Regions from separate parts of the Protaetiibacter intestinalis genome, predicted to be linked through region 2. Evidence: predicted binding sites of a transcription regulator. Region 2 holds the regulator's gene; each other region holds the start of a gene.
What was found. Region 2 encodes LexA, which represses DNA repair genes until DNA is damaged. Its sites were predicted from a motif close to TCGAACANNTGTTCGA; they were not measured.
Positions count from the first base shown of each region.

Region 1 (4,001 bases), 420 kb from region 2:
TGCTAGTGCCCGTATAGGGCGTGGGGGTTCAAGTCCCCCCTCGCGCACGCGAGTGCGAAGGCCCCGGATCGTGGATCCGGGGCCTTCGTCGTGTTCGGGGCGATCCGCCGGCACGACCCCCGGAGACGGGGTGCGTGGCGCGCCGTTCGGACGTGCCTCCCCGCGGCGAAGCCACGTAGCATCCAGTGCAAGATGAAACCTGGTCCCGTGCGCATGCGAGGTGTGCTGACGAACTGGAACGACGAACGCGGTTTCGGCTTCGTCACCCCGGCCGTCGGCGGCCCCGATGTGTTCGTGCACATCTCCGCGTTCGCATCGGGCGGCCCGCGCCCCGTCGAGGGCGACGAGGTCGACTACCTGCTCGAGTTCTCCCCCGAGGGCAAGCCGCGTGCCGGGCGCGCCTCGGTGGTGTCGGCGGATGCGGCGCGCCGTGCGCCCGAGCCGGTGTCGCATCCGCGCCTCGCGCCCGCCCGCCGGGCGAGCCGGCTCGGCTACCTCGCGGTGCTCGGCTTCATCGGCATCGCCTTCGTGATGGCGCTCATCCACCCGATCCCGTACTGGGTGTGGATCCTGTACCTCGGGATGTCGTTCGCCACCTTCGTCGCCTACGCGCTCGACAAGCGCGCGGCCGCGACCGAGGGGTGGCGGCTGAGCGAGGGCTCGCTGCTCGCGATGGGGCTCGCCTGCGGCTGGCCGGGTGGCGTGATCGCGCAGCAGGTGTTCCGGCACAAGACGATCAAGATGAGCTTCCAGGTGGTGTTCTGGGTGACGGTGATCGTGAACGTGGTCGCGTTCGTGGTGTTCTCGTGGGTCGGGACACTGGACCAGCCCGGGATCCTCTCCCCGTAGGCCGGGTTCCCGGCGTCGGCGCCCGGGCGTAGCATCGAATGCATGTTCGAGTCGGCGCGCGCGGAGGAGATCCGCGGACTGCAGGATCGCATCCGCGGCATGCAGCGCACCCGGCTCGACGAGCGCGCGCTGCCCACCTCGGAGTCGCTCGCGGAGCTGCTGCCCGGTGGCGCGCTCGCGGCGGGTGGCAGCTACGTCGTCGAGGGCTCGACGGCGCTCGCGCTCGAACTGCTGCGCGAGCCGAGCCGTGCGGGCTCGTGGTGCGCCGTCGTGGGCATGCCCGACCTGGGGGTCGAGGCGGCCGCCGCCGCGGGCCTCGAGCTCGAGCGGCTCGTGCTCGTGCCGCATCCGGCCGAGCAGTGGTTCGCGGTCGTCGCGGCGCTCGTGGATGCGGTCGCCGTCGTGCTCGTGCGCCCGCCCGCCCGGGCGCGCGTCGGCGAGGCGGCGGCCGGGCGGCTGGCGGCGCGGCTGCGGCAGAGGGGGGCCGTGCTCGTCTCGACGCGCGACTGGCCGCGGGCGCATGCGCGGCTCGAGGTGTCCGAGAGCGACTGGGCGGGGCTCGGCGCGGGGTTCGGGCACCTCGCGGCGCGGCAGGTGACGGTCGCCTCCCGTTCGCCCGCCTGGCAGGGGCGCAGCCGCTCCCGGCGGCTCTGGCTGCCGGATGCGCGGGGGCTCGTCTCGCCCGTGCAGGCGCGGAGCGCGGAGGGTGCGGGCGTTCCCCTGCGCGCCGTCGCCGGCGGTCTCTAGGCTGACGGGATGCGGTACCGCTTCGAGGCCGAGCTGCGGCGCTGGGAGGCGCGCGTGCACGACGACTGGTACTTCGTCGACCTGCCGCTCGAGCAGTCGGCCGAGATCCACGAGTGGGCGGATGCGCTCCCCCGCGCGGGCTTCGGCGCCGTCAAGGTCACGGCGCGGGTCGGCGCCACGAGCTGGTCGACCTCGATCTTCCCCGGGGCATCCGGTGTCTACAGCCTCGTGCTGAACGCCCGCGTGCGCCGCGCCGAGGGCATCGAGCCGGGCGACACGGTCGTCGCCGAGGTCGAGCTCGCGGGGTGACGCGCCGCCGCGCCCGACCCGCCGCATCCGCTGTTTTCGCAACTCAGGAGCATCCGCCCGGAACGACGCTTCCCGGGCCTCCTCGCGGTTTTCTCCTGAGTTGCGAAACTGCCGTCTTCCGCAACTCAGGAGAAAGGTGTTGCGGCGGGGATTTTCGGGGCGGATGCGCCGGGATCTCCTGAGTTGCGGAATCACGAGGCGGGTTGACGCATTCGAACAGATGTTCGAGAATGGGGTATGACCGCGACCGCTCCCCGGCTTCTCGTGCTGCACGTGGCCGACTGGGCGGTGCGGGCGCAGGGCCGCGCCGAGCGCATCCCCGACGGGCAGGCCGTCGCGCTCGTGGCGAAGGGGCTCGTGGTCGCCTGCACCCCCGCCGCCCGGCATGAGGGGGTGCGCGAGGGGATGCGGCAGCGCGAGGCGCAGGGTCGGTGCCCCGGGCTGCGGGTGCTGCGGGAGGACCCGGCCGTCGCCGTGCGCGCCTTCGAACCGGTGCTCGCCGCCCTCGAGCAGGCGCTGCCCGGCTGGCACGCGCTGCGTCCCGGCACGGCCGCGATCCGCGCGCGCGGCCCCGCCCGCTACTACGGCAACGAGCGGGCAGCCGCGCGCACGGTGCTCGGCATCGTCGCCGAGGCGGGGGCGGATGCGGCCCGGGTCGGTATCGCGGCCGGGCTCTTCGCCGCCGAGCTCGCGAGCCGTGTCGGCCGTGAACAGTCGCGCATCGTGCCCGACGACGAGACGACCGCCTTCCTCGCCCCGCTTCCCGTCGCCGCCCTCGGCGACCCCGAGCTCGCGTCCCTGCTCCCCCGGCTCGGCATCCGCACCCTCGGCGAGTTCGCGCGGCTCGAGGAGGCGGATGTCGTGGCCCGCTTCGGTCCCGCCGGGGCGCGCCTGCACGCGCTCGCCCGCGGCCGGGATCCGCGGCCCGCGACCCCGCGCATCCCGCCGCGCGACATCGACGCGGTCGTCGACTTCGAGCCGGCCGCCGAACGCGTCGACGAGGTCGCCTTCGGCGTGCGGGCCGCGTGCGACGACTTCGTGCGCGCCCTGCTCGCCGAGCGGCTCGTCTGCACGGCGCTGCGCATCGAGCTGCTGAGCGACCGCGGCGAGGGCGACGAGCGGGTCTGGTTGCACCCGCGCTCCTTCTCGGCCGCCGAGGTGGTCGACCGGGTGCGCTGGCAGCTGCAGGCCACCGAGACGCTCCGTGCGGGCGTCGTGCGGGTGCGGGTGAGCCCCGAGGCCGTCGACCCCGTGCACGTGCACGAGGGCGGCCTGTGGGGGCTCGGCCCCGACGAGCGCGTGCACTCGGCGCTGTCGCGCGTGCAGGGCATGGTGGGCCACCGCGGCGTGCTCACCCCGCGGCTCGCGGGCGGTCGCCGCCCCGCCGACCGCCAGCAGCTCGTGCCGTGGGGCGACCGTGCGGTCGTGGCGCGACCGCGCACCGATCCCTGGCCGGGCGCTCTGCCCGATCCCCCGCCCACGACCGTCTACGAGGTGCCGCGCCCGCTGCGGGTCGAGGATGCGCGGGGTCGCCCCGTCACGGTCGACGAGCGCGGGGCGGTGAGCGCGGCCCCCGCCGTGCTCGTCGCGCAGTCCGGCACCCGGCGCGAGCTCACCGCCTGGGCGGGCCCGTGGCCCCTCGAGGAGCGCTGGTGGGATCCGCAGACCGCCCGCAGCGCGCACCGCCTGCAGGCCGTCGACGCCACCGGATGCGCGTGGCTGCTCGTGCTCGACGCCGAGGGCTGGTGGGCCGAGGGGCGCTACGACTGATGGGCTGGAGCAACCCGCCGGTGCCCTGGGCCGAGTTCGAACGCACCCTCTCGGGCCGCCGCCCCGCGGAGGACGAGGCGCACGACGGCGGCGACGGCCCGGCCTTCTCGCGCAAGCGCGGGCCGTACCTGCCGCCGCGCGAGCTCGTGCGCGACCCGGATGCGCTGCCCTACGCCGAGTTGCACGCGCACTCGAGCTTCAGCTTCCTCGACGGCGCCTCCTCGCCCGAGGAGCTGCTCGAGGAGGCGGAACGCCTGGGCCTCAGCGCGCTCGCCCTCGTCGACCACGACACCTTTGCCGGCATCGTGCGCTTCGCCGAGGCGGCC
Region 1 is NZ_CP032630.1:2,675,456-2,679,456, forward strand. Features, by position in the region: tRNA gene D7I47_RS12645 (tRNA-Leu) at 1-47, shown strand, start outside; gene D7I47_RS12650 (DUF1294 domain-containing protein) at 214-849, shown strand; gene D7I47_RS12655 (hypothetical protein) at 892-1,596, shown strand; gene D7I47_RS12660 (DUF1905 domain-containing protein) at 1,606-1,905, shown strand; gene D7I47_RS12665 (DNA polymerase Y family protein) at 2,143-3,675, shown strand; gene D7I47_RS12670 (error-prone DNA polymerase) at 3,675-4,001, shown strand, end outside.
Region 1: D7I47_RS12665 (DNA polymerase Y family protein) is a predicted target of LexA. The motif match lies at 2,118-2,133, and genes of this name have one in related genera.

Region 2 (4,001 bases):
CGACGGCTTCGCGGTGACGCAGAACGGCTGGGTGCAGTCGTACGGTTCGCGTGCCACGCGCCCGTCGATCCTGTGGGGCGACGTCTCGCGGCCGGCGCCCATCACGGTGCGCTGGTCGACGTACACCCAGGGGCTCACCGAGAAGCCCGTGAAGGGCATGCTGACCGGCCCGGTCACGATCCTCGCCTGGTCGTTCGTGCGCGACGACCAGCCGCTCGCCGACACCGCCTACCAGGTGGCGCTCGCCCTGCGCGACGAGATCGGCGACCTCGAGTCGGCGGGCATCGGCGTCATCCAGGTCGACGAGCCAGCGCTGCGCGAGCTGCTGCCGCTCAAGAAGCGCGACCAGGGGGCCTACCTCGACTGGTCGGTCAGGTCGTTCCGCCTGGCGACGAGCGGCGTCGAGGACCGCACGCAGATCCACACCCACCTCTGCTACTCGGAGTTCGGCGTCGTGCTCGACGCGATCGACGCGCTGGATGCGGACGTCACCTCGATCGAGGCGGCCCGCAGCCGCATGGAGGTCGTGCCCGAGCTCGAGAAGAGCGGTTTCGGCCGCGGCATCGGGCCGGGCGTCTACGACATCCACTCGCCGCGCGTGCCGAGCGTCGAGGAGGTGCGCGACCTCATCGGGATCGCCCTCTCCTCGATCCCGGAGCGTCAGCTGTGGATCAACCCGGACTGCGGGCTCAAGACCCGCGGCTACCAGGAGACGGTCGCCTCGCTCGAGAACATCCTCGCGGCGACGCGGGAGGCGCGGGCGGCGCTCGGCGCCTGATCCGCCGGGGCGGTGCTGCGTGCCGGCTCAGACCGAGCGCAGCACCGCCACGACCTTGCCGAGCACCTCGGCGTCGTCGCCGAGGATCGGCTCGAACGCCGTGTTGCGCGGCAGCAGCCAGGTGTGGCCGTCGCGCTGCCGGAACACCTTGACGGTCGCCTCGCCGTCGAGCATCGCCGCGACGATCTCGCCGTTGTCGGCCGTGCGCTGGGCGCGCACGACCACCCAGTCGCCGTCGCAGATGGCGGCGTCGATCATCGACTCGCCGGAGACCTTGAGCATGAACAGCTCGCCCTTGCCGACGAGCTGGCGGGGGAGCGGGAAGATCTCCTCGACCTGCTGCTCGGCCGTGATCGGCACGCCCGCCGCGATGCGCCCGACGAGCGGGACCATGGCGGCGTCGCCCACGGGTGCGCTCGGCGCGTCGTCGGAGGCGCCGGGGACGTCGATGAGCACCTCGAGTGCGCGCGGGCGGTTGGGGTCGCGCCGCAGGTAGCCGGAGAGCTCGAGCTGGTTGAGCTGGTGCGTCACGCTCGAGAGCGAGGCGAGCCCGACGGCGTCGCCGATCTCGCGCATGCTCGGCGGGTAGCCGCGCGTCTGGACCGAGCGCTGGATCACCTCGAGGATCGCGAGCTGCTTCTCGCTGAGGCTCTTGCGTCGCCGCGTGGCGGGGCGGGCCTCGAGGGGGCTGCTGTCGCTCATGTGGACTCCCGGGTGCTCGGGGGATGCCGATGTCGGTGGTCCGTGATCGGATGCATCCCGTGATCGAAACTGTATCCGCCTCGGCGGGTGCAGGCAAACATTCATTCGAGTGTGTCGCGGGATCGGATCGGCTTTCCTCCCGATTCGCAGGAATTCTCTCGAAAGACTTGAACAGATGTTCGATCGAAGATAGATTCGGAACACAGCTTCGCATCCGGCCTCCCGGCCGAGGCCGGATGCGGCAGCTGTCCACGATCCGCAGGAGGCATCCCATGAGCACCGTCGCCCTCGGCACCGCCGGCACGCACCCCCGTCTGCGCCTGACCCGTCGCGGTCGCGTCGTGGTGGGCGCCCTGCTCGCCACCCCGATCGCCGCGGTGCTCGCGGTCTCCGCGCTGTCTCCCGCGCAGGCGGGCTCCACCCCCTCCACCGCGAGCTTCGACTACATCACGGTCGCCTCGGGCGAGTCGCTGTGGGATCTCGCCGCCTGGATCGCCCCCGACGCCGACCCGCGCGAGGTGGTCGACGACCTCGTCGAGCTCAACCAGCTCGGCAGCAGCCACGTGCAGCCCGGTCAGCGTCTGGCGATCCCCGCGGTCTACTCGGACTGACGGCCGGGCGCACGGGCGTCCTCATTAGAATCGCCGGGTGACCCGGCTCTCCGACCTCCCGATCCGCGACGACCTCCGGGGGCTGACTCCGTACGGCGCCCCGCAGAAGCACGTGCGGTACGCGCTCAACGTCAACGAGAACACCCACCCGATCCCGGAGCCGGTCGCACGCGACATCGTCGAGTCGCTCGCCCACGCGGTGCTCACCGCGAACCGCTACCCGGACCGCGAGTTCACGGAGCTGCGCGAGTCCCTCGCGGGCTATCTCGGCCACGGCCTGACCTCCGACCACGTCTGGGCGGCGAACGGCTCGAACGAGATCATCCAGCAGCTCCTGCAGGCCTTCGGCGGGCCGGGGCGCAGCGTGCTCGGCTTCCCGCCCAGCTACTCGATGCACCCGATCATCGCCGCGGGAACCGGCAGCCGCTGGATCCCCGCGGAGCGCGACGCCGACTACCGCATCAGCCCCGAGACGGCGGTCCGTGCGATCGAGCAGCACCGTCCCGACCTCGTGTTCCTCTGCGCCCCCAACAACCCGACCGGCACGGCGCTGCCGCTCGAGACGATCGCGGCCGCCTACGACGCGACAGACGGCATCGTCTTCGTCGACGAGGCCTACGCCGAGTTCATGCCGAAGGACCAGCCCTCGGCGCTCACCCTGCTGCCCGGGCGCGAGCGACTCGTCGTCTCGCGCACCATGAGCAAGGCCTTCGCCTTCGCCGGTGTCCGGCTCGGCTACCTCGCCGCAGACCCCGCCGTCGCGGACGCGCTGCGCCTGGTCCGCCTGCCCTATCACCTCTCCGCGCTCACCCAGGCGGCCGCCGTCGCGGCGCTCGCGCACGCCCCCGAGATGCTCGCCATGGTCGACGACATCGCCGCCCAGCGCGACCGGATGGTGGCCGAGCTCCCGGCGCTCGGCTACCGGCCGTGGCCGAGCCAGGCCAACTTCGTGCTCTTCGACGGCGTCGCCGACCCGCGCGCCACCTTCGAGGCGCTGCTCGCGCGCGACATCCTGATCCGCGACGTGGGCATCCCGAACGCGCTCCGGGTCACGGCGGGCACGGCCGAGGAGACGGACTTCTTCCTCGAATGCCTGGCGGCCCTCGGCCCCGGTGGGGCTCAGTAGACTCGCCCCATGAGCACGCACCGCACGGCACGCCTCAGCCGTCAGACGAGCGAGTCGAGCATCGAGCTCACCCTCGACCTCGACGGCACGGGGATCAGCGACATCCAGACGACGGTGCCCTTCTTCGACCACCTGCTCACGGCATTCGCGAAGCACGCGCTCGTCGACCTGACGGTGCGTGCCGAGGGCGACACCGACATCGACGTGCACCACACCGTCGAGGACACCGGCATCGTGCTCGGCACCGCGATCCGCCAGGCGCTCGGCGACAAGACGGGCATCGGCCGCTTCGGCGACGCGCTCGTGCCGCTCGACGACGCCCTCGCGCAGGCCGTCGTCGACGTCTCGGGGCGCCCCTACCTCGTGCACTCGGGCGAGCCGGCCGGCTTCGAGTACCACCTCATCGGCGGCCACTTCACCGGTTCGATGGTGCGGCACGTCTTCGAGGCGATCACCTTCAACGCCGGGCTCACGGTGCACCTCACGGTGCTCGCGGGCCGCGATCCGCACCACATCGCCGAGGCCGAGTTCAAGGCCTTCGCGCGCGCGTTCCGACAGGCCGTCGCGCGCGACGAGCGGGTCTCGGGCGTGCCGTCGACGAAGGGCGCCCTCTGACATGACCGCGCCCTCCGTCGTCGTGCTCGACTACGGATCCGGCAACGTGCACTCCGCCGTGAAGGCGATCGAGCGTGCCGGAGCCCGTGTCGAGCTGACCGCCGACCGCGACGCGGTGATGGCCGCCGACGGTCTCGTCGTGCCGGGGGTGGGCGCGTTCGCCGCGGTC
Region 2 is NZ_CP032630.1:1,913-5,913, reverse strand. Features, by position in the region: gene metE (5-methyltetrahydropteroyltriglutamate--homocysteine S-methyltransferase) at 1-778, shown strand, start outside; gene lexA (transcriptional repressor LexA) at 806-1,480, opposite strand; gene D7I47_RS00030 (LysM peptidoglycan-binding domain-containing protein) at 1,753-2,091, shown strand; gene D7I47_RS00025 (histidinol-phosphate transaminase) at 2,129-3,217, shown strand; gene hisB (imidazoleglycerol-phosphate dehydratase HisB) at 3,227-3,832, shown strand; gene hisH (imidazole glycerol phosphate synthase subunit HisH) at 3,834-4,001, shown strand, end outside.

Region 3 (4,001 bases), 440 kb from region 2:
TGAGGTTCGTGCCGAAGTAGGTGGCGAGCGGATCGGCCACCACCTGGCGCGGGTCGTTCTGCACCCACAGGCGGGTGCGCACGACGCTGTCGAGGCGGAAGCGCTCCGGGCCCGCGAACTCGGTGATGCCCCCGGTAGGGGCGCCGGCGGCGATCCGGAGCACCGCATCCGCCACGTCGTCCGCGGCCATCGGCTGCATCAGCGCATGCGAGACGCGGACCACCCCGTCACGCGTCGCGGCCTCGGCGATGCTCAGCAGGAACTCGAAGAACTGGGTGGCGTGGACGATCGAGAAGGCGCGGCCCGAGCTCTGGATCAGCTTCTCCTGCTCGAGTTTCGCGGCGAAGTACCCGCCCTCCGAGGCGGCGAGACGGTCGGTGCCGACCACCGAGAGGGCCACGTGGTGCGACACCCCGGCCGCGGCGCCGTAGCTCAGCAGGTTGAGGGTCGACCCGGTGAAGAACTCCTGCGCGCCCGCGTAGTCGGTGTACGAGGAATTGGTCACGTCGACGAGCACATCCGCCCCGTCGAGCGCCTCCGCGAGCCCCTCGCCCGTGAACGAGTTCACGCCCGTCGCGCGCGACGCGACGCGATGATCCACCCCCCGCTCCGCGAGTCTGGCCGAAACCATCGACCCGATCAGACCGGTACCACCGACGACGACGATCCTCATGTCAAAGGAGACAAGGCGACCGGTCCGGATGTGACGCGGCAGAATGGAGCCATGACCGACCCCCGACTCGCCGTCATCGTGCTCGCTGCAGGGGAAGGCACGCGCATGCGATCCCGGCGCGCCAAGGTGCTGCATCCGATCGCCGGGCTGCCGATGATCGCGCACGTGCTCACCACGGCGCGGCACCTCGAGCCCGCCTACGTCGAGGTGGTCGTGCGGCACCAGCGCGACGAGGTGGCGGCGTGCGTCACCGAGTACTCCGCGGATGCCGTGGTGGTCGACCAGGACGAGGTGCCCGGCACCGGCCGCGCCGTCGAGCTCGCCGTCGCCGCACTCCCCGCCGACTTCGACGGCGAGGTGGTGGTGATCTCCGGCGACGTGCCGCTGCTCGACACCGACACACTGGCGGCGCTCGTCGCCCAGCACCGGGCGGCCGCGGCATCCGCCACCATCCTCTCCGCCGTGCTCGACGACGCCACCGGGTACGGACGCATCGTGCGCGACGCCGACGGGGCGGTGCGCGCCATCGTCGAGCACAAGGACGCGAGCGAGGCCGAGCTCGCCCTCACCGAGGTGAACTCGGGCAGCTACGTCTTCGCGGCATCCGCCCTGCGTGAGCTGCTGCCGCAGGTGGGGCTCGCCAACGCCCAAGGGGAGAAGTACCTGACGGACGTCGTCGCGCTGCTGCGGGCCGCATCCGCCCCCGTCGCCGCCGTACCCGTCGCCGACAGCTGGCGCGTCGCCGGCGTCAACGACCGGGCGCAGCTGTCGGAGCAGGCCGCGCGGCTCAACGCCATGATCGTGCGCGGGCACCAGCTGAACGGGGTGACCGTGCACGACCCCGCCACCACCTGGATCGACCTCACCGTCTCCATCGGGCAGGACACCGAGCTGCTGCCCGGCACCCGCCTCGCCGGCGCCACCAGCATCGACCGGGACGCCGTCATCGGGCCCGACACCACTCTCGTCGACTGCGAGGTGGGGGAGGGGGCCGTCATCTCGCGCACGGATGCGACGCTCGCCGTGATCCGCGCGTACGCCACCGTGGGGCCGTTCGCCTACCTGCGGCCCGGAACCGAGCTCGCGGGCGGCGGCAAGATCGGCACCTTCGTGGAGACCAAGAACGCCCGCATCGGCCGTGGGTCGAAGGTGCCGCACCTGTCGTACATCGGCGACACCGAGGTGGGGGAGGGCTCCAACATCGGCGCCGGCACCATCACCGCCAACTACGACGGGGTCGCGAAGCACCGCACCACCGTCGGATCGCACGTGCGCACCGGATCGCACAACGTCTTCGTCGCGCCCGTCACGATCGGCGACGGCGCCTACACGGGCGCCGGCACCGTCGTGCGGAAAGACGTACCCGCGGGGGCGCTCGCGGTGAACGTGGCGCCGCAGCGCAACCTCGAGGGGTGGGTGGCGGCGAACCGCCCCGGCACCGCGGCGGCGGATGCTGCCGCGGCATCCCCGCTGGTCGAGTAGCGGCCGCAGGCCGCACCCTCCCGCTGGTTGAGTAGCGGCCGCAGCCGCACCCTCCCGCTGGTTGAGTAGCGGCCGTAGGCCGCGTATCGAAACCCACGACGGACGCCCCTCGACGGGGCGCCCGTCGTCGGTGAGGCCCCACGTGTCCACGCCTGCACGGGTTTCGATACGCCCGCTGCGCGGGCTACTCAACCCGCGGAGGGGGCGCCTCGCGGCTCCTCAATCGGCGGCGGCGGGGGCCCGCTTCGCGGGACGCCCCGGAGTTCTCCACAGATCGCCGGAAACACTAGAACATATGTTCGAAACCTGCGACAATGGGGCATGCCCGATTTCACCGACACCCTCGCCGCTCTGGGCGACCTGTCGGTGCCGTTCGCCCCTCCCGCGGTCGCGCTGCTGAACGACGGCGGGCTTCTCGCCGCGCAGCGTCAACTGGCCGAGGTGCGCCGCCGGGTCGACTCCCTCGCCGCCACGGTGGCGGGCGAGATCGCGCATCGTTCGCGCCGCGAGTTGGGCCACAGCGGGCTCGCGCAGTCTCAGGGCCAGCGCACCGCCGAGGGGCTCATCTCGCAGCTGTCGGGCACCTCCACGCGCGACGCCCGCACCCTCGTGAAGGCCGCCGAACTGCTGCCGGCGGCTCCGCTGGCCGCGCCGACGCCGCGATGGATGCAGGTGATCGGCGAGGCGGTCGCGGCAGCCGCCATCTCGACCGAGGCCGCCGAGGTGATCCGCACGCGGCTGGCCGCCGTCGGCGCCCGCCCCGAGACGGATGCCGCGCTCACCGCGGCTGCCGAGCGGCTGGTCGCGGAGGCGGCGTCGCTGCCCATCGAGCAGTTGGCGGTGCGGGCGGGGTTCGTGCGTGACGAGCTGGATGTGGTGGGCGTGGCGGGGCGTGAGGAGGCCTTGCGTGAGCAGCGGTCTCTGCGGTTCTGGAAGCGGCGCGACGGGTTGACGGGCCTTGCGGGGGTGCTCGACCCGGAGTCGGCGGCGGTGCTGCTGCCGGTGGTGGAGGCGGGCACCTCGCCGCGGCGTGGGGGTCCGCGGTTCGTGGATCCGGATGCGGTGGCGCGTGCCGAAGACCTGGTGCGTGATGAGCGCACGACGGAGCAGCTCGCGCTCGACACGTTGGTCGAGGTGGTGCGGATCGGGTCCCGGCTCGACGACGGCACCCTGCTGGGGGATCGGAAGCCTGCGGTGCGGGTGCTGGTGACCGAGCGCGACCTTCGGGCGGGTGTCGGGGTGGCGTACTTCGAGGGGCAGACGCAGGCCGTGTCCGTGGCGACTGCGGAGCGGTTCATCTGCGAGTCGGGGGCGATCCCGATCCTGTTCGACGGTGACGGGCGGGTGCTGAACCTGGGGCGGGCGCAGCGGCTGTTCAGCGAGAAGCAGCGGGTGGCGATCGCCGCCCGCGACGGCGGATGTTTGATGTGCGATAGGCCGCCGTCGTGGTGCGAGGCGCATCACATCGACCACTGGGATGAACATCACGGCCGAACGGACGTCGACGACGGGGTGCTGTTGTGCCGGTTCTGCCACCTGCTCGTCCACAACCGAAGGTGGCGGGTACGGCGGAACGGGGGCGAGTACCACCTGGAGAAGCCCGACGGGGTGACGGTGGCATTGCCGACGCGCAGCCTCGCGCTGCAACGGTTGCGTCGCGCGAGCTGAGGCGGGGCGCCCACATCTCGATAGTTGAGGGATGCGGCTGCACCCATCCCGCTGGTTGAGTAGCCCGCGCAGCGGCCCCCCTCCGCTGGTTGAGTAGCCCGCGCAGCGGGCGTATCGAAACCCGTGCAGACGGGGTCGGGTGGGGCCTCACCGACGACGGGCGCCCCTTCGAGGGGCG
Region 3 is NZ_CP032630.1:443,648-447,648, reverse strand. Features, by position in the region: gene D7I47_RS02185 (SDR family oxidoreductase) at 1-601, opposite strand, end outside; gene glmU (bifunctional UDP-N-acetylglucosamine diphosphorylase/glucosamine-1-phosphate N-acetyltransferase GlmU) at 725-2,155, shown strand; gene D7I47_RS02175 (HNH endonuclease signature motif containing protein) at 2,477-3,823, shown strand.
Region 3: D7I47_RS02175 (HNH endonuclease signature motif containing protein) is a predicted target of LexA. The motif match lies at 2,443-2,458, and genes of this name have one in related genera.